One region of the Streptomyces sp. NBC_01216 genome, then DNA from elsewhere that is predicted to be linked to it. Evidence: riboswitches for the same ligand, from Rfam matches in the RefSeq annotation. Region 1 holds a riboswitch; each other region holds the start of a gene.
What was found. A riboswitch is a leader RNA that binds a small molecule or an ion and turns the genes downstream of it on or off. The one in region 1 is predicted to bind cyclic di-AMP.
Positions count from the first base shown of each region.

Region 2: linked by a shared signal. The riboswitch ahead of OG393_RS00950 (transglycosylase SLT domain-containing protein) and the one ahead of OG393_RS03740 (M23 family metallopeptidase) in region 1 are both predicted to bind cyclic di-AMP.
Region 3: linked by a shared signal. The riboswitch ahead of OG393_RS19685 (transglycosylase family protein) and the one ahead of OG393_RS03740 (M23 family metallopeptidase) in region 1 are both predicted to bind cyclic di-AMP.

Region 1 is NZ_CP108677.1:858,271-864,304, reverse strand. Features, by position in the region: gene OG393_RS03755 (helix-turn-helix domain-containing protein) at 1-239, shown strand, start outside; gene OG393_RS03750 (DUF6126 family protein) at 260-415, shown strand; gene OG393_RS03745 (tyrosine-protein phosphatase) at 418-1,230, opposite strand; cyclic di-AMP (ydaO/yuaA leader) riboswitch at 1,622-1,778, shown strand; gene OG393_RS03740 (M23 family metallopeptidase) at 1,781-2,716, shown strand; gene OG393_RS03735 (SGNH/GDSL hydrolase family protein) at 2,865-3,659, shown strand; gene OG393_RS03730 (STM4011 family radical SAM protein) at 3,646-4,539, opposite strand; gene OG393_RS03725 (STM4012 family radical SAM protein) at 4,549-5,886, opposite strand; gene OG393_RS03720 (STM4013/SEN3800 family hydrolase) at 5,883-6,034, opposite strand, start outside.
Region 2 is NZ_CP108677.1:226,587-232,620, forward strand. Features, by position in the region: gene OG393_RS00940 (ribonuclease H family protein) at 1-428, opposite strand, end outside; partial or broken gene OG393_RS00945 (dienelactone hydrolase family protein) at 516-1,103, opposite strand; cyclic di-AMP (ydaO/yuaA leader) riboswitch at 1,669-1,853, shown strand; gene OG393_RS00950 (transglycosylase SLT domain-containing protein) at 1,857-2,723, shown strand; gene OG393_RS00955 (FecCD family ABC transporter permease) at 2,927-3,997, opposite strand; gene OG393_RS00960 (FecCD family ABC transporter permease) at 3,994-5,031, opposite strand; gene OG393_RS00965 (iron-siderophore ABC transporter substrate-binding protein) at 5,048-6,034, opposite strand, start outside.
Region 3 is NZ_CP108677.1:4,422,621-4,428,654, forward strand. Features, by position in the region: gene OG393_RS19675 (cytochrome P450 family protein) at 1-1,174, shown strand, start outside; gene OG393_RS19680 (transglycosylase family protein) at 1,289-2,260, shown strand; cyclic di-AMP (ydaO/yuaA leader) riboswitch at 2,518-2,692, shown strand; gene OG393_RS19685 (transglycosylase family protein) at 2,696-3,382, shown strand; gene eno (phosphopyruvate hydratase) at 3,692-4,978, shown strand; gene OG393_RS19695 (FtsB family cell division protein) at 5,106-5,579, shown strand; gene OG393_RS19700 (DUF501 domain-containing protein) at 5,712-6,034, shown strand, end outside.

The DNA.
Region 1 (6,034 bases):
TCGTGCGGGTCCATCCCGGTGAGGAGTGGCTGCACGTCCTCGGCGGCCGGGTGCGCCTGGCCCTGGGCGAGGCCGTGCATGTGCTCGACCCGGGGGACAGCGCGCACTTCGACTCGCTGACCCCGCACCGCATCGGCGCCGCCACCCGCGACGGCGCCGAACTGCTCTTCGTCCACACGCTGATGCAGAGCCCCGTGGCCGAGCTGTGTCTCGGCGAAAGAGCACCGCATCAGCGCTGAGCCCATCGGAAGGGGCCGTCATGTCCGAAAAGTCTGTACCTGTCACCGGCGAGGAGCGTGAGGCCGGGAAGTTCCCGAAAGGGCTCGTGCTGCGCCTCTTCGCCTACCTGGTGGCGGGGCACCTCTTCGCGGGCTTCCTCTATCTGCTCTTCCTGCTCGGCGGGCAGAACCAGTAGGGCTACGCCTCGGTGAGCAGGCGTGCGCGCAGCCGCTCGCGGGTCTCCGGGGAGAGTCCCAGTCCGTCCGTGAGATAGCTCTCCTCCGTGCCCCAGGTCTGCTCGATCGTCTCGAACGCGGCCCGGATGTATTCCAGGCGCGCGTCGAACAGCGGGCGCAGCAGCTCCATCACCTCGGGCGACATGGCGTCCGCGGCGGTGGAGCTGCGGCGCACCTTGTAGCGGCGGTGCGGATCGTTCGACTTGAGGTAGTCGGCCTCGATGGCCTCGCGCTCCACGCCGACCGCGAGCAGTGAGATCGCGATGGACAGGCCCGCGCGGTCCTTGCCCGCCGCGCAGTGCATCAGGGCGGGGACGCTGTCCTCGGCCAGCGCGTGCAGGACGTGGCTGTGCTCCGTCGTGCGTTCGACAATCATCTTTCGGTACGAAGCGGACATGCGGGCGGCCGCCTTGCCGTCACCGAGCGCCTCGCGTAGCTGGTGCAGCTCGCCCTGGCTGACGAGCTTCCAGAAGTCCTTGCCGTCGGCCGGGTCGTTGAGCGGGATGTTCACGTTCCGTACGCCCGGGAGTTCGACGTCCGGGCCCTCGATCTTGCGGTCGGCGTGATTGCGGAAGTCGAAGACCGTGTGCAGGCCGAGTGTCGTCAGGAAGGTCGCGTCCTCCCCGGTGGCGTGTGCGAGGTGGCCGCTGCGGAAGAGGCGCCCGAACCGCACGGACCGGCCGTCCGTGGCGGGCAGGCCGCCGACGTCGCGGAAGTTGCGTACGCCGCTCAGCTCGGGTTCGGTCGACGGGACCTGTGGCAGCTGCTGCGTCACGAGTGCTCCTGAGTGTTGACGATCTTCGATCGTGCGCGATCGGTTCCTGGCGCAATCATCCCGGCATGTGGCTGGTCCACACACCCCTGGGACGGTAATGGGCGTTGTGTCCGAATTAATGCATTAGGGGTAACACGCCCTGGTTGTGGGGGAGATGGGGCGGGTGCGTGAGCAGCGTCATAGCCGTGACGGACCGTGCCTGATCGTCTTTCGCGACACCCCTGCGGCGAAAGGAGGGAGAAGGGTCGTCATCCACGCAGGGTGACCGGAAATTCCCTTCGGATATCGAAGGCCGGAATGTCCGCGGAATGCGGCGGCTTGTTCCCGCCGACCCCGCTCGTCTACGGTCACGCTCAATCCGGTCGGACCGCCGAATCCTGCCACCGTCCGGAATTCGCACCCACCCACGTGTGGCAGGAGCGGGGGACCCAGGTAGTACGCCGGTCCTTCAGTCCAGGACGGCTCGGGGTGAAGTCGCGTGAGAGCGCGACCGGACATCTCCAGTCCGAACCCGACAGCTCACCTCGCAGGCGACGGAGAGGAATTCGCCATGCCCGCGAAGGGTAAGCACCGCCGTCCCAAGGCCAACCCGATCACCCGCGGATTCGTCGCCGCCGGAGCCGGTGGCGCCGTCGTCGTCCTGCCGCTCTTCGGTGCGACCGGCGCCCACGCCGCCGAGCAGGCCGCTCCGGCCGCGGCTCCCCGGCAGGCCGTCACCGCCGCCGCGACGCAGGCCCCTGCCGCCGCCCCGGCCGCGAAGGCCAAGCCCCGCACGTACTCCGTCGTCCCCGGCGACTACCTGTCGAAGATCGCCGCCGAGCACCACCTCGCCGGCGGCTGGAAGAAGCTCTACGCCGACAACCGCCAGGTCGTCGGCGAGAACCCCTCCCTGATCCTCCCGGGCATGAAGCTCACCCTCGGCGCCAAGTCGACGGCCAAGGCTCCCGCCCCGAAGGCCGCCGCGAAGGCCGCGGCCAAGAAGTCCTCCGCCGGCTCGGCCGAGACCCGAGGCACCCGCAGCGCCGAGCGCACCGCGGTGGAGGCCGCCCCGGCGGCCCCGCAGTCCTCGCGGGCCTCCTCCTCCGGCTGGGTCGCGCCGGTCGGCGGCGGCATCTCCACCCCGTACCGCGCCTCCGGCTCCATGTGGTCCTCCGGCTACCACACCGGCGTCGACTTCATCGCCTCCTCCGGCACCTCCGTGAAGGCCGTCGGTCCGGGCACCGTCTACTCCGCGGGCTGGAGCGGCGCCTACGGCAACGAGGTCGTCATCCGGCACGCCGACGGCACGTACTCCCAGTACGCCCACCTCTCCTCGCTGTCCGTCTCCGCCGGACAGACCGTCACCGGCGGCCAGCAGGTCGGCCTGTCCGGTTCGACCGGCAACTCCACCGGGCCGCACCTCCACTTCGAGATCCGCACCACCCCCAGCTACGGCTCGGACATCGACCCGCTGGCCTACCTGCGCGCGCACGGCGCCGCCATCTGATCACCGACGCTCCGTCAGGCCCGGCACCCCGCGTGCCGGGCCTCGGCGTATTCCGGCTTGGCGCAATCTTGACCGGTGGTGTATCTCACCTGTCGTCAACCCCTCCTTACGGTCGCGTAGGTCACACCCCCGGGGGAAAAATGCTCCCGTGGCAGACGATTCGAGATCAACAGACATCCACGCATTCGGGTCGTACGCGGCGATCGGTGACAGCTTCACCGAGGGCGTCGGAGACCCGGGGCCCGACGGGAAGTACCTCGGCTGGGCGGACCGCTTCGCGGTCCTGCTCGCCGATCAACGGCCGGAGCACGACGCATTCCGTTACGCCAACCTGGCCGTGCGCGGCCGGCTCCTCGACCAGATCGTCGCGGAGCAGGTGCCGCGCGCGAAGGAGCTCGCCCCGGACCTGGTGACCTTCTGCGCCGGCGGCAACGACATCATCCGCCCCGGTACCGACCCCGACGACGTGGCCGAGCGGTTCGAGCACGCGGTCGCCGACCTGACCTCGGCCGTCGGTACGGTCATGGTGACGACCGGGTTCGACACCCGTGACGTTCCCGTGCTGCGGCACCTGCGCGGCAAGATCGCCACCTACACGGCGCATGTCCGGGCCGTCGCCGACCGCTACGGCTGTCCCGTGCTCGACCTGTGGTCCCTCCGGTCCGTCCAGGACCGGCGGGCCTGGGACGACGACCGGCTGCACCTGTCGCCGGAAGGCCACACCCGGGTCGCGCTCCGTGCCGCCCAGGTCCTCGGCATGGAGGTGCCCGCCGACCCCGACCAGCCCTGGCCCCCGCTGCCGCCGCGCGGCACCCTCGAAGTGCGGCGGGACGACATCCACTGGGCCCGGGAGTACCTGGTCCCGTGGATAGGGCGTCGGCTGCGGGGCGAGAGCTCGGGCGATCACGTGGCGGCCAAGCGCCCCGACCTCATGCCCCTGTAGGCGGCCGGGACAAGGGCGCCCCCGGGGGAGACGGCGGCACGGACACGGGGATCCGCTCCAGCACACCGCCCGCGAACACGTCGTACAGCGGCAGCGTCTCCAGGTGGACGTAGCCGATGTGACAGTCGCAGACGGCCAGCGGGCACGCCCGGGGAGTCAGGGCCGCGCGGTACGAGCCGTCGTACAGACCGCCCAGCTCGTCCTTGACGAAGTGACAGCGCCGGACCGTGCCGTCGCCGTCCACCGAGATCACCGACTCGCCGGTCCGGCAGGGGAGACCGGCGGAGCGATGCGGCCGGCGGCTGTACGGGAAGAGGGGGTCGAGGGCGGTCCAGTCCTCGGCCTCCTCGTCGGTGTACGTGTGCCCTTCGGCGGCGTTCACCCACAGATAGACCCGCGGGGGGAGAGCGGCCCGCAGCCGCCGGGCGTCCTCCCGGTGCTCGGGCAGCCCGACGATCCCGACGCTGTACCGCGTCCCCCGGGCCGTCAGCTCGCCGCACTTCGCGAGGAACCGCTCGTAGGGCGTCTGGCCGGGGTGGTAGGTGCACCAGAGCGCCAGCGTGCCGGGATCGGCCCCGGCCGTCCAGTCGGTGCGGCAGCTCAGGTTGGTCTGGATCGCCACCCGTTCGACATGCGGCAGCCAGGACAGTTCGGTGAGCGTGCGCCGGTACCAGGACCGCACCAGGCCCTCGCCCCACGGAGTGAAGAGGATCCGCAGCCGGTCGCCGGTCTGCGCGGCGGCCCAGGCCGCGAACCGCTCCAGCGCCGCCCGGTCCGCGCGCAGCCGCTCGGGGCTGTCACGTCGCTTGGCGAAGGGACAGTAGGGGCAGTCGTAGTCGCAGGAGGCGAGCGGCCCCCGGTACAGGATCGTCAGGTCCACGCGGCCCCCCTACTTCGGCTCGTAGGCCGCCATGGCCGCCCGCACCGCCGGGGAGAACAGCTCCGGACCGATCCCGTCCGAGTGCGCCAGCCCCTCGGCGGAGAGCCGGAGCAGCCCGTCCGGGGCCTCCTGGTCCAGCCAGCCCAGCGACTCGAACCGGGCCAGCTCCTCGGCGAAGTCCGCGTGAGGCGAGGAGCCGAACCGTCCCGTGTACTCCGCCACGGGCATGCCCCGGGCCTGCAGCAGCGACTGCAGCAGATGGCGCCGGCGCGCCTCGCCCGCGTCGACCGGTCGGCCCACCCGGGCGTGGCCGAAGTCCGCGGTGCCCGTGTACACGTCGATGATCGAGCGGATCTCGCGCATGTCGACGGCGTAGTCGAAGGAATAGTGCAGCGTCGAGGTGTAGGAACGGGCGCCACAGCCCAGACCGACCATGCCGTCGGTCTGGCAGGCATGATCGGCGCCACCCTGCGGCGGGCCGCCCGCGCGGCGGAACATCCGCATCGACACCTGCTCGTAGCCCCGCGCGAGGAGGTGGTCCCGGCCGTGACGGTACAGGCGCAGTCGCTGTTCGTCCCACTCCGGGTCGGCGTCGGGCGAGAGCCGGCCCAGCCCGGTGAGCGGACGGACGTACAGCGGATAGAGGTACAGCTCCTCGGGGCGCCAGGCGAGGGCCGCGTCCAGCGAGCGCCGCCAGCTCTCCTCGGTCTGCCCGTCGATGCCGTAGATGAGATCGATGTTGAGCACCGGTACGCCGGTGTCCCGGATGCGGCCGAGCGCGGCCTCCACCTCCGCTCGGCGCTGCGGACGCACAGCGGCCCGCGCCTCCGACTCGACGAAGCTCTGTACCCCGATGCTCAGGCGCGTCGCGCCCCGGTCGGCGAGCACCGCGAGCCGGTCGGCGGTCGCCGTCGACGGCGAGGTCTCCACCGACAGCGGCACGGCCCGCAGGTCGGCGCCCATCCGCCGTTCGGCGATGTCGCAGAGGCGTTCCAGCTCGCCGGCGGTCAGGAAGGTGGGCGTGCCTCCGCCGAAGGCGGCCGTCGCGAAACGGACCGGGGAGCGCTCCCCGAGCGCCTCGCGGACGGCGGACGCCTGCCGGTCCAGGGCGTCGAGATAGCGGGTGGTCAGCTCGTCCGGGGCGCCGATCCGGGTGAAGAGATTGCAGAAACCGCAGCGGACCTCGCAGAACGGCACGTGCGCGTAGAGGGAGAGCGCGTCCTTGGGCTCGTGCGCCCACAGAGCGGCGAGCGAGGGAGCGGGGTCGGGCAGCCTCCGGTACGCCGTCTTGTGGGGATAGGCGTACACGTAGCTCTGGTACGGGCGCGGGGGCTCGGGGCGCGTCATGCCGCCGCCTCCTCGCGCGGACCGGCGGCACCCGGCGTGCCGGGGCCGGGGTCCGCGGACCCCGCGTCCGGGGCTCCCGCGGGGGCGGGGTCCGAAGCCTTACCGGTGGCGGGACCGTCCAGGAAGAACTGCGCGTACGGCACGGTCC
Region 2 (6,034 bases), 630 kb from region 1:
TGGCCGGCCGCCCGGTCGGCGGCGTCGTTCAGACGGTCCCCGTCGACCTGGTGCGCCGGGGTGTGGACGAAGTCCACCTGGCGGCCGGCCAGGAGTTCGTCGATCCGCACGACCAGGTCCTTGTTCGCCACCGGGGAGCCCGAGGCGGTCTTCCAGCCCTTGCGGCGCCAGCCCGGCAGCCAGGTCGTGACCGCCTTCATGGCGTACTGGGAGTCCATCCGGATCTCCACCGGCGCCGCCGGGTCGAGGGCCTCCAGGAGTCTCTGGAGCGCGGTGAGTTCGGCGACGTTGTTCGTCGCGCTGCCCAGCGGACCGGCCTCCCAGGTCGCGACCTCGCCGTCCGTCCCGGCGACGACCCATGCCCAGGCCGCGGGCCCGGGATTGCCCTTCGACGCGCCGTCGCACGCCGCGATGATCTTCTGCACCATGCCACGATCCTGGCATGCCGGGGGCCGGAGGCACACACGCCGATCCGGTGGGCGCTCCCCGTCCCGGCCACCCGGGGCCCCACACCGCTATCCGGCGGCGCCGAGGAAGCCGAGCACCTGTTCGGTGAGCAGGGTCGCGGCGCTCGCGTCGTAGGACGGCAGGGTGCTGTCGGCGAACAGGTGCTCCTCGCCGGGGTAGAGGAAGAGCTCGGCCTTCCCGGTGCTCGCGACGAGCGCGCGGGCGGCGTCGAGGTCGCCCTCCCCGGTGAAGTACGGGTCGCCGTCCATACCGTGCACCTGCACCGGAACGCCGTCCGGCCAGCCGCCGAAGTCGTCCGCGGGGATGCAGGCACTGAAGAGGAGGGCCCCGGTGGCGCCGGGCCTGGTCTGCGCGAGCCGCTGCGCGGGGAGCACGCCCAGGGAGAATCCGGCGAGGACGAGCCCGTCCGGCAGCGACTCGGCGGCGTGGACACCGCGCTCGACGATCGTGTCGAAGCCGAGGGCCTGGGCGTGTCCGACACCCTCTTCGAGCGTGTCGAAGACGCGGCCCTCGTACAGGTCGGGCACGTGCACGGTGTGGCCGTGCCGGCGCAGTTCGCCGGCGAAGGCGGTGACGCCCGCCGTCAGACCGTGCGCGTGGTGGAACAGCAGTACCTCGGCCATGGGACTCCTTCTCGTGGGACGCCCGCCTCTGGCTGCGAGCGCACCCCTCGGTGAGCGTCGGCTGACGGGAGGGTCGGCGCCGCCACTCCCCTGGGGCGGGAAGGCGCCCGCCGGTCCGCCGGCCTCATGAGCCTAAGGCTGCTCTCGGGCGAGGTGTCCGGACGCCGGCTCTGTCGGGGAGGGGACATGCCTCGGGAACCGGGGGCAGGGGAGTCGAGGCCCACAGACCGGCCCGCGCTGTCGCCGCGCGCGCTCGTGGGGTCCGTCGCGGTGCGGCGGTCGGGTCACCGGCGGACTCTCGCCTCCGCACCGGGACCTCAACACGCGCATAAAAAGCCATAAAACGACCAGTTACCCTCCAAGGATCAATCTTCCTTTGCTCGCAATTATCGGATGATGTCGGACATTTCTTCCAGGTGACATGACTCACGGGCACGCGACCCGGTGACCCGCCCACGGACCCCATCTCCCAGCGTTTCAGGGAGATTCGGGGCCTCCTCCACCTTCGCGGCCCCGCCCGCCGGCCACTCGGAGCGTCTTGTTATCGACGGCATTTCTCGCCTACGGTCACCTCCATTCGGATGGAACGCCGAATCCTGCCACCATCCGCAATTCCCACTATTCACCGCCGGCAGGAGCGGGGGACCCATGTATTCGCCGGTCCGGACTCCGGAACGGCTAGGGGTGAAGTCGCACCTGTGCGACCGGGCATCTCCAGCCCGAACCCGACAGCTCACCCCGCAGGCGCCGGAGAGGAAATCCGTCATGCCTGCAAACGGTAAGCACCGACGCCCGAAGCGTCGCCCGCTCGCCCGTGGTATCGCCCTGATCAGCACGGGTAGCGCCGCCCTGACGCTTCCGCTGGTCGCGTCCGCCACCGCCCACGCGGCTCCCGAGATCACTCCTGCCATTGCCACGGCTAACGCCGCCGCAAATGTCTCTCAAAAGATCACGGAATCCCTTCCGGCGGCACCCGCCACCACCCCAAAGACGTACACCGTCGCGCCGGGGGACTCTCTCTCGATGATCGCTTACGAACAGGGCGTCCGAGGCGGTTGGAAGGTTCTCTACCGCGCCAATCACGACGCGGTCGGTGACAATCCGTCACTTATTCATCCCGGGCTCAAGCTGACGCTTCACCGGAATTCCACAGCGGCCAAGCCGAAGTCCTCCGCACCCGCGCAGAAGACGAAGACGAAGACGGCCGAGCCGGCACAGGCCACGTCCACCGACCGGGCCAGCCGATCCCAGCAGCGCACCACCCCCGCGCCGCAGACGCAGGCCGCCGCTCCCGTCGCGGCCAAGAACTACACGAACGACCTCGACGGCTGGATAAGGGAGTCGCTGGACGTGATGGCCCAGCACGGCATCCCCGGCTCCTACGAGGGAATCCACCGCAACATCATGCGCGAGTCCTCCGGCAACCCGCAGGCCGTGAACAACTGGGACTCCAACGCTGCGGCCGGCACCCCCTCGAAGGGCCTGCTGCAGGTCATCCAGCCGACGTTCCTCGCCTACCACGTGCCCGGTACGTCCATGGACCTGTTCGACCCGGTCGCCAACATCACCGCCGCCTGCAACTACGCGGCCGACCGCTACGGCTCCATCGACAACGTCTTCGGCGCCTACTGACCGGGGCGACGGCGCTTCCTGACGGGCGCGCCGCCTCAGAGCCTGTCGGGTGACCTTCGATCGACAGGCTCTCACCGCGACAGGAGGAAGGCCCTGACCGCTCGGGGGTCAGGGCCTTCCCCCCTGTCGTCCGCGCGCCCGCGATGCGGCGCGGGCCCCTCGGGACGCGGGTGGGGACGCACGCGGTGGCAGCGCCGCCCGGACTACAGCGTGCCGCGCCGCCATTCGCGGACCAGCAGGTAGCCGAGGTAAAGACCGCCGATGGCCATCGTGTAGATGCCCACCGGCAGATTCTCCAGGAGCGGCATCTGCTGGGCGGCGAGATCGGCCAGGACCAGCAGCAGCGCGCCCAACAGCATGGACAGCGCGAGCTGGGGGCCTGATCCGCGCGACAGCCGCTTGGCGATCTGGGGGGCCGTCAGGGAGATGAAGGCGATCGGCCCCGCCACGCTCACCGCACCGGCCGACAGCACGATCGCCAGGGTGACGGCGACGGTCTTGGTCCGGGCGGGCCGGCCGCCGAGCGCCGCCGCGGTGTCGTCACCCATCTCGCCGATTCCGATGTCCCGCGAGAGCAGCACGGCGAGCGGTACGACCCCGGCGAGGACCAGCCAGATCGTGGTCGCGTCCTCCCAGGAGCGGGCCGACAGGCTGCCGTTGACGTAGGCGCTGAGCACGGTCGCCTTGTCCCGCTCGACGGCGTAGACGACGTACTGGATGACGGCGACCGCCATGGCGGAGACGCCGATACCGGCGACGACGAGGCGCACCGGGTTACGGAAGCCGGTCCCGGTCGACACGTAGACGAGCACCATGGCCAGGACCGCGCCGAGGAGTGCTCCGGCGGATACCGGCACGGTGTCCGGCAGGAGCAGGGCGACGACGGCCGCGCCCGCGCCCGCGCCAGCGCCGAGTCCGATCACGTCCGGACTGCCGAGGGGATTGCGGGTGACCGACTGGAACAGCGCTCCGGAGAGGCCGAACGCGGCGCCCGTGCCGATGCCGACGACCAGTCGCGGGCCGCGCAGGCGGTTGAGGACGAAGGCGTTCTTGCCTTCCGCCCCGCCGAGCAACGCCGAGGGGAGATCGGGAAGCCGGATACCGAGGCGGCCCAGCGTGAGCGTGGCCGTCGCGGCGACGACGAGCAGGAACAGCAGGCCGATCGCCAGGAGGATCGTGGAGGTGCGTACGCGTACCGACACCGTGCCGCCGATCCTGACGACGCGTGTGCCCGAGGGCGCCCGGACGGGAGCCGGGGTCGGCTGGGCGCTCATGCGCTCCCTCTCATCCGGCGGACGGCCAGCAGGAGCGCGGGCGCTCCTATAAAAGCGGTGACGACGCCGACCATGACCTCCTGCGGGCGGAGCAGCACGCGCCCGACGACGTCGGCGCAGAGCAGGAGCGTGGGACCGGCCAGGGTCGAGAAGAGGATCTGGAGACGGAAGTCGACGCCGACCAGGGCGCGTACGAGGTGCGGAACGGCGAGACCGACGAACGCGACGGGACCGACGGCAGCGGTGGCGGCCGCGCTGAGGAGGGTGGCCGCGAGCAGTCCCGCCGCCTTCGTCCGCGCCGGGCCGGCACCGAGGGCGGTCGCCGCGTCGTCGCCCAGGGCCATCACGTTGAGGCCGGGCGCGATCACGAGTGCGAGGAGAAGCCCCACGGCGGCGAAGGGCAGGACGGACCAGAAGACCTCGAAGTCCCGCCCGCCCAGGGCTCCGACGACCCAGTAGCGGTAGCTGTCGAAGACCTTGGGTCTGGTCAGGGTGACGGCCTGGACGAAGGCCGCGAGGACGGCGGAGAGGACGGCTCCGGCCAGCACCAGGCGGGCCGGGCCGGCGTTCGTCCCGGCGGAGCCGATGAGGTGCACGACGAGTCCGGCGAGCAGGGCGCCCGGCAGAGCCCACCAGAGGGTGGCGGACCGCCCCGTGACGCCGAGGAACGCGGTCGCGGCGACGATGCTCGCCGAGGCGCCCGCGTTGATGCCCAGAAGTCCGGGCTCGGCGAGGGGGTTCCGGGTGACTCCCTGCATCAGGGTGCCGGCGACCGCCAGGCTCACGCCGGCGAGGACTCCGATCGCGGTCCGCGGGTAGCGGCTCTCGACGACGGTGGTCAGATAGGCGTCGCCGTGGCCCGCGAGGACATCCACGACCGAACGGAACGACGTGGTCTTGCTGCCGAACATCACGCTCGCGAGCATCGCGAGGACGAGGGCGGTCAGACAGATCGTCAGGGACAGCGCCAGCCGGGCGGCGCCGGCACGCGAGGTGCTGGTACCACCCGGCTCGGCGAGCACGGAGGAGGCCATGCGCAGGGAACCGTGTCTACTTCCCGGCCTTGGCGACGGCCTTGTCGATCAGGGGCAGGTAGCGCTCGATGCTCCACGGCACGGTGAGCGGGTTGATCATCGAGGAGGCCGTGACGAAGGGGGTGTCGTGGCTGTACACGATGGCGCCCTTCTTGACCGCGGGGATGGCGGCGTACAGCGGCTGGGCCTCGATCTGCTCGCGCGACTTCTCGTCCATGTAGAACGTGAACACGACGTCGCTGCCGGCGAGCTTGTTGGCGTTCTCCAGGCCGATGATCGCGGAGTCCGTACCCTCGGTCTCCTTGAACTCGTTGACGACCGGGTCGACCTTGAGGCCGAGGGACGTGAGCATCTCCACGCGCTGCTCCTTCGGCTTGAACACGCCGAGGGTGCCGGGGCCGGTGTTGTAGATGTAGGAGAACGTGACGTTCTTGTATTTCGACCGGCCGGCGGCGGCCCCGGCCAGCTGCTCACGGATCTTCGCGGTCAGCGCCTTGCCCTCCTCGGGCTCACCGAGGGCCTTGGCGACGATGTCGATCTGCTGGTCCCAGTCGGTGCTCCACGCCTTGTCGGGGTAGGCCACGGTCGGCGCGATGTCCTTGAGGACGTCGTACTGCTCCTTGGTGACGCCGGACCAGGGGGCGAGGATCACATCGGGCTCGAGCTCGGTGATGGCCTCGATGTCGAGCTCCTCCATCCCCTTGAACTGCTGGGGGAGCTTGTCGCCCGCCTTGGTGACGGCCTCGTGGATCCACGGCAGGTAGCCGGTCTTGTCGCTGCCCCAGGGATAGCTCTCGATGCCGACCGGTGTGTGGCCGAGCGCGATGGCGGTCTCGGCGGAGCCCTGTCCGAGGGTGACGATGCGCTGGGGCCGGCTGGTGATGGTCGCCTCGCCGAGCGCGCTCTTGATGGTCACGGGGAAGGCGCCGCTGCTTTTCTTCGCGTCGCCGGAGCCGACGGTGTCCTTCTTCTCGCCCGAGCCGCAGCCACCGACGAGGAGGGA
Region 3 (6,034 bases), 3.6 Mb from region 1:
GTGGCTGCGCGAGCACGCGCCCGTGCACCGCGCGAAGCTGCCGAGCGGCGTCGAGGCATGGCTGGTGACACGCTACGCGGACGCCCGGCAGGCCCTCGCCGACCAGCGGCTCTCCAAGAACCCGGCGCACCACGACGAGCCCGTGCACGCCAAGGGGAAGACCAGGATCCCCGGGGAGCGCAAGGCCGAGCTGATGACCCACCTGCTCAACATCGACCCGCCGGACCACACCCGGCTGCGCGGACTCGTCTCGAAGGCGTTCACCCCGCGCCGGGTCGCCGAGTTCGCCCCGCGCGTGCGGGAACTGACCGACCAGCTCATCGACCGGTTCGCGCGGGAGGGCAGCGCCGACCTCATCCACGACTTCGCCTTCCCACTCCCCATCTACGCCATCTGCGACCTGCTCGGCGTACCGCCCGAGGACCAGGACGACTTCCGGGACTGGGCCGGAATGATGATCCGGCACGGCGGCGGGCCGCGGGGCGGGGTCGCCCGCTCGGTGAAGAAGATGCGCGGATATCTCGCGGAGCTGATCCACCGCAAGCGTGAGGATCCGGGCGACGACCTCATCTCCGGTCTCATCCGGGCCTCCGACCACGGTGAGCACCTCACCGAGAACGAGGCGGCGGCGATGGCCTTCATCCTGCTCTTCGCGGGCTTCGAGACCACCGTCAACCTGATCGGCAACGGGATGTACGCGCTGCTGCGCCATCCCGGGCAGCGCGAGCGGCTCCAGACCTCGCTCGCGGCGGGCGACCGGGGGTTGCTGGAGACCGGCGTCGAGGAACTGCTCCGCTACGACGGGCCGGTGGAACTGGCGACCTGGCGGTACGCCAGGGAACCGCTGGCCCTCGGCGGCCGGGACATCCCGGCCGGGGACCCGGTGCTCGTCGTGCTCGCCGCCGCCGACCGGGACCCGGCGCGGTTCGACGAGCCGGACACGCTCGACCTGTCCCGGCGCGACAACCAGCACCTCGGCTACGGGCACGGCATCCACTACTGCATCGGTGCCCCGCTGGCCCGGCTGGAGGGCCAGACGGCGCTGGCCGCACTGCTGACCCGACTGCCCGATCTGCGACTTGCGTGCGATCCGGCCGATTTGCGCTGGCGGGGCGGGCTCATCATGCGCGGATTGCGCACGCTTCCGGTGGAGTTCACCCCTCTTGCGAACTGACCTCTCGTCAAAACTGTGACTTTTATGTGATCTCCGCTGCATCGACTTGTGACTGACGTTCGAATGCGGCTACGTTCACCGTCGTCTCAAGCAGTCAGGCGAAAGGCACTCCGTATGCGCTCCGGGAACGGACGACACCGCAGACCACGACAGGCCCCCGCGATCGTCGTGGCGGCAGGCGTGACCGGCTCGGCCCTCGCCCTGCCGCTGCTCGCGACCGGCTCGGCCTCCGCCGCCGACGCCGCCACCTGGGACCGGGTCGCCGAGTGCGAGTCGGGCGGCCTGTGGAGCGCCGACTTCGGCAACGGTCTCTACGGCGGACTCCAGTTCACCCAGGAGACCTGGGAGACGTACGGCGGAACGGCCTACGCGTCCCGCGCCGATCTGGCCAGCCGTTCCCAGCAGATCGCGGTCGCCGAGCAGGCGCTCGCCGCGCAGGGCACCCAGGTGTGGGCCACCTGCGCCCCCATCGCCAAGCTGACCAACGACGGCGCCGCGCCCGAGGTCGACCCCGGTACGAGCCCGGCGCCGGCCGCCCCCTCCGCGCAGGCCGAGCCCGGCCGGCCCGCCTCGAAGCCGGCCGGCCCGGCGGACCCCGGCGCGTCGGCCGCGAGCCCGGCCGGCCCGGGAGCGTCCGGCGCGGCCGAGCCGCAGGAGACGGCGGAGCGGTCGGTCCTGCCGGACGCCTCCGCCGGGACGTCGGTGCCGGACGAGACCGGCGCGCCGGTCACCGGCGGCGCGCCGGCCTCCGGTATCGGCAAGCATCGGGGCGAGGCCGCGCCCGAAGGGGCGGGCGACGCGGGTACGGGGCAGGAGGGCGGGCGGCACGCCTCGCCCGCTGACGGGCAGGCAGGTGGACCGGCTCCCGGCGACGGTTCGGAGGATTCGGGCACTGTGGACACTTCGGGCGAATACACCGTCCAGCCTGGCGACAGTCTTTCCGAGATCGCTCGGGAGAAGGAGCTGTCCGGCGGCTGGACCGCGCTCTACGAGACCAACCGTCGCACGGTCGGTGCCGATCCGGATCTCATCCTCCCTGGTCAGAGCCTCGATCTGAGCGAAGAACCGATCGTCGACCAGGGGTAGTTCAGGGCTTTATGTCCGTTCTGTCCAAATGAGACATGAGTCTCTTCGGCCCTCGGGGCGTGTCACGTCCGCAAAGTTTGCTCCAATCGCTCCTCACCTGCATAAACACCCCTCATAGGGACGCAGGGAGGGGCGATTTGGCCGTTTTGGCCTTCTTTGAACTTCGTGCGGTCTGTGTCTACGGTCGTGACCGCTCGCCACCGCGGGCCCCGTCGACCGGTAACGCCGAATCCTGCCGCCGGCCGAGGGGAACAGTCGTCGCGCAAGCGCCGCAGGCAGGAGCGGGGGACCCAAGGTAAGTGCCGTTCCCGGCCGTTGAGACAGACGGCCGCAGGACCGGCTTGGGGTGAAGCCACGTGCTCGTCACGCGGCCGGGCAACTCACATGGCCCGAACCCGACAGCTCACCTCGCAGGCGTCGGTGAGGAGAATCCCCATGCTGTTTTCCGCCAAGGGCAAGCACCGTCGTCCTTCCAAGGCCACCCGTGCCCTCGCCCTCGCCGGCGTGGCCGGTGTCGCCGTCGCCGCTCCGCTGATGGCGGCCGGCTCCGCCTCCGCCGCGACCGCCGCCGAGTGGGACACCGTCGCCCAGTGCGAGTCCGGCGGCAACTGGTCCATCAACACCGGCAACGGCTACTACGGCGGCCTGCAGTTCTCGGCCTCCACCTGGGCGGCCTACGGCGGCACCGCCTACGCGGCCACCGCGAACCAGGCGTCGAAGTCCCAGCAGATCGCGATCGCCGAGAAGGTCCTGGCCGGCCAGGGCAAGGGTGCCTGGCCGAGCTGTGGCGTGGGCCTGTCCGGCGCCGCCTACACCGGTGGCGTCACCGCGACCGCCCCGCAGCCGGAGCGGAAGGCCGAGCGGCCGACCACCCGCAGCGAGCAGCGCACGGCCCCGAAGGCGACGCCGAAGAAGGCCGAGTCGAAGACCGTCACCACCCCGACCGGCAAGAAGGTCGAGAAGGGCGACGGCGAGTACAAGGTCGTCGCCGGCGACTCCCTGAGCAAGATCGCCGCCGCCCACGACGTCAAGGGTGGCTGGGCGAAGCTCTTCGAGCTGAACAAGGACGTCGTCCAGGACGCCGACCTGATCTACCCGGGCCAGCAGCTCCACCTGAAGTGAGCCCGACAGACTGAGAGCCTGTCGGGTGGCCTTCGGTCGACAGGCTCCTCCCCGGGTCTCCCGACCCTCCCGCGGTGACCACCCCGTCCCGGCGCGCCCTCCCCCGTGCGCGCCGGGACGGGGTTTCCGCGTTACCGCCCGGTAGCTTCGAGGTGCTTCGCCCCTTTATGCATGCCCTTGGGTCCTTTTTCGTCCCAGGGGGCGGGCGCCCGGCTGGCCGGGGCTCCGGAGCCGGTTAGGCTCTTGTCGCAAGGCCAAGCGACCCTGCACGGCTCTTGCGTCACATCCCGCGTCACATCCCAGAAGGAGATGCTCGTGCCGTCCATCGACGTCGTCGTAGCCCGGGAAATCCTGGACTCCCGAGGCAACCCCACGGTCGAGGTCGAGGTCGGCCTCGACGACGGCAGCACCGGCCGTGCTGCCGTTCCGTCCGGCGCATCCACCGGTGCGTTCGAGGCCCTCGAGCTCCGCGACGGTGACCCGAACCGTTACCAGGGCAAGGGTGTCGAGAAGGCCGTCCTCGCCGTCATCGAGCAGATCGGCCCGGAGCTCGTCGGCTACGACGCCACCGAGCAGCGACTGATCGACCAGGCGATGTTCGACCTGGACGCCACCCCGGACAAGTCCTCGCTCGGCGCCAACGCCATCCTCGGTGTCTCCCTCGCCGTGGCGCACGCCGCCTCCGAGGCATCCGACCTGCCGCTCTTCCGCTACCTCGGCGGCCCGAACGCGCACCTGCTGCCCGTTCCGATGATGAACATCCTGAACGGCGGCTCGCACGCCGACTCCAACGTGGACATCCAGGAGTTCATGATCGCCCCGATCGGCGCGGAGTCCTTCTCCGAGGCCCTGCGCTGGGGCACCGAGGTCTACCACACCCTCAAGTCCGTCCTGAAGACCAAGGGCCTGTCCACCGGCCTGGGCGACGAGGGCGGCTTCGCCCCCAACCTGGACTCCAACCGCGCCGCGCTCGACCTCATCCTCGAGGCCATCAAGCAGGCCGGCTACGTCCCGGGCAAGGACATCGCGCTCGCGCTCGACTGCGCCGCCTCCGAGTTCTACAAGGACGGCGCCTACGAGTTCGAGGGCAAGTCCCGCTCGGCCGCCGAGATGACCGAGTACTACGAGGAGCTCGTCTCCGCGTACCCGCTCGTCTCCATCGAGGACCCGCTGTTCGAGGACGACTGGGCCGGCTGGAAGGTCATCACCGACAAGCTCGGCTCCAAGGTGCAGCTGGTCGGTGACGACCTGTTCGTCACCAACCCCGAGCGCCTGGCCCGTGGCATCGAGGAGGGCTCCGCGAACGCCCTCCTGGTCAAGGTCAACCAGATCGGCTCGCTGACCGAGACGCTGGACGCCGTCGAGCTGGCCCAGCGCAGCGGCTTCAAGTGCATGATGTCCCACCGCTCCGGCGAGACCGAGGACGTCACCATCGCCGACCTGGCCGTCGCCACCAACTGCGGCCAGATCAAGACCGGCGCCCCGGCCCGCTCCGAGCGGGTGGCCAAGTACAACCAGCTGCTGCGCATCGAGGAGATCCTCGACGACGCGGCCGTGTACGCCGGCCGCAGCGCCTTCCCGCGCTTCAAGGGCTGACGGCTTCACCCCCGGCGGTTCCGTCCGTCCCCGCACCCGGTCCCGTACCGTGTGCGGGGACGGCTCCGCTTCCACGACCGGGAGCGCGTCCGGGCAGCGAGCGTGGACACAGGGGAGGCGCCCGACCATGGCAGCGAAGGACCGCGACCGGTTCTCGACCACGACCCGGATCAGGCTGCTCGGCGAACAGACCGCCGCCCGCGTCTACCGGTCCCAGACCCGCCGCCAGGCCCGCCGCTCCCGGCTCACCGGCCGCGCGGCCTTCCTCGCCCTGATCGTCTGCTCGCTGGTGGTGGCGCTCGCCTACCCGATGCGCCAGTACGTCTCCCAGCGCGGCGAGATCGCCGGGCAGGAACGCCAGGCCGCCGAGACCGCCGACCGGGTCGAGCGCCTGCGCGACGAGAAGGCCCGGCTCCAGGACCCGGCCTACATCCGCCGCCTCGCCCGCGAGCACCTGCACTACGTCGTCCCCGGCGAGACCGGCTTCACCGTGAACGACCCCGACGCGGCCCGCGGCCCGCGCGGCGAGCAGGGCGAGGCCGGCCATCCCTGGTACTCCCACCTCTGGGACGGCGTCGACCAGGCCGACGCGGCCCGCTGACACGGCGACGCGAGACAATGGCCCCGGGCCGCCACGCCCGTGGAGGTCCGCGCACCGGTTCGCCGGCCGCGCGGCCACCGCACGCACGACCACCGCACCGAACCGCCCCCGACGAGAAGACAAGACGCAGGCATGCAAACGCCCCCTCCGCAGACCGCACGCACCGAGCCCACCGAGGCGGACGTCGCCGCCTTCCAGGACCAGCTCGGCCGCCCGCCCCGGGGGCTGCGCGCCATCGCGCACCGCTGCCCCTGCGGCAACCCGGACGTCGTCGAGACCGCGCCCCGGCTCCCGGACGGCACCCCCTTCCCCACCACCTACTACCTCACCTGCCCCCGTGCGGCCTCGGCCATCGGCACCCTGGAGGCCAACGGGGTCATGAAGGAGATGCAGGCCCGGCTGGGGACCGATCCCGAGCTGGCCGCCGCCTACCGGGCCGCGCACGAGGACTACCT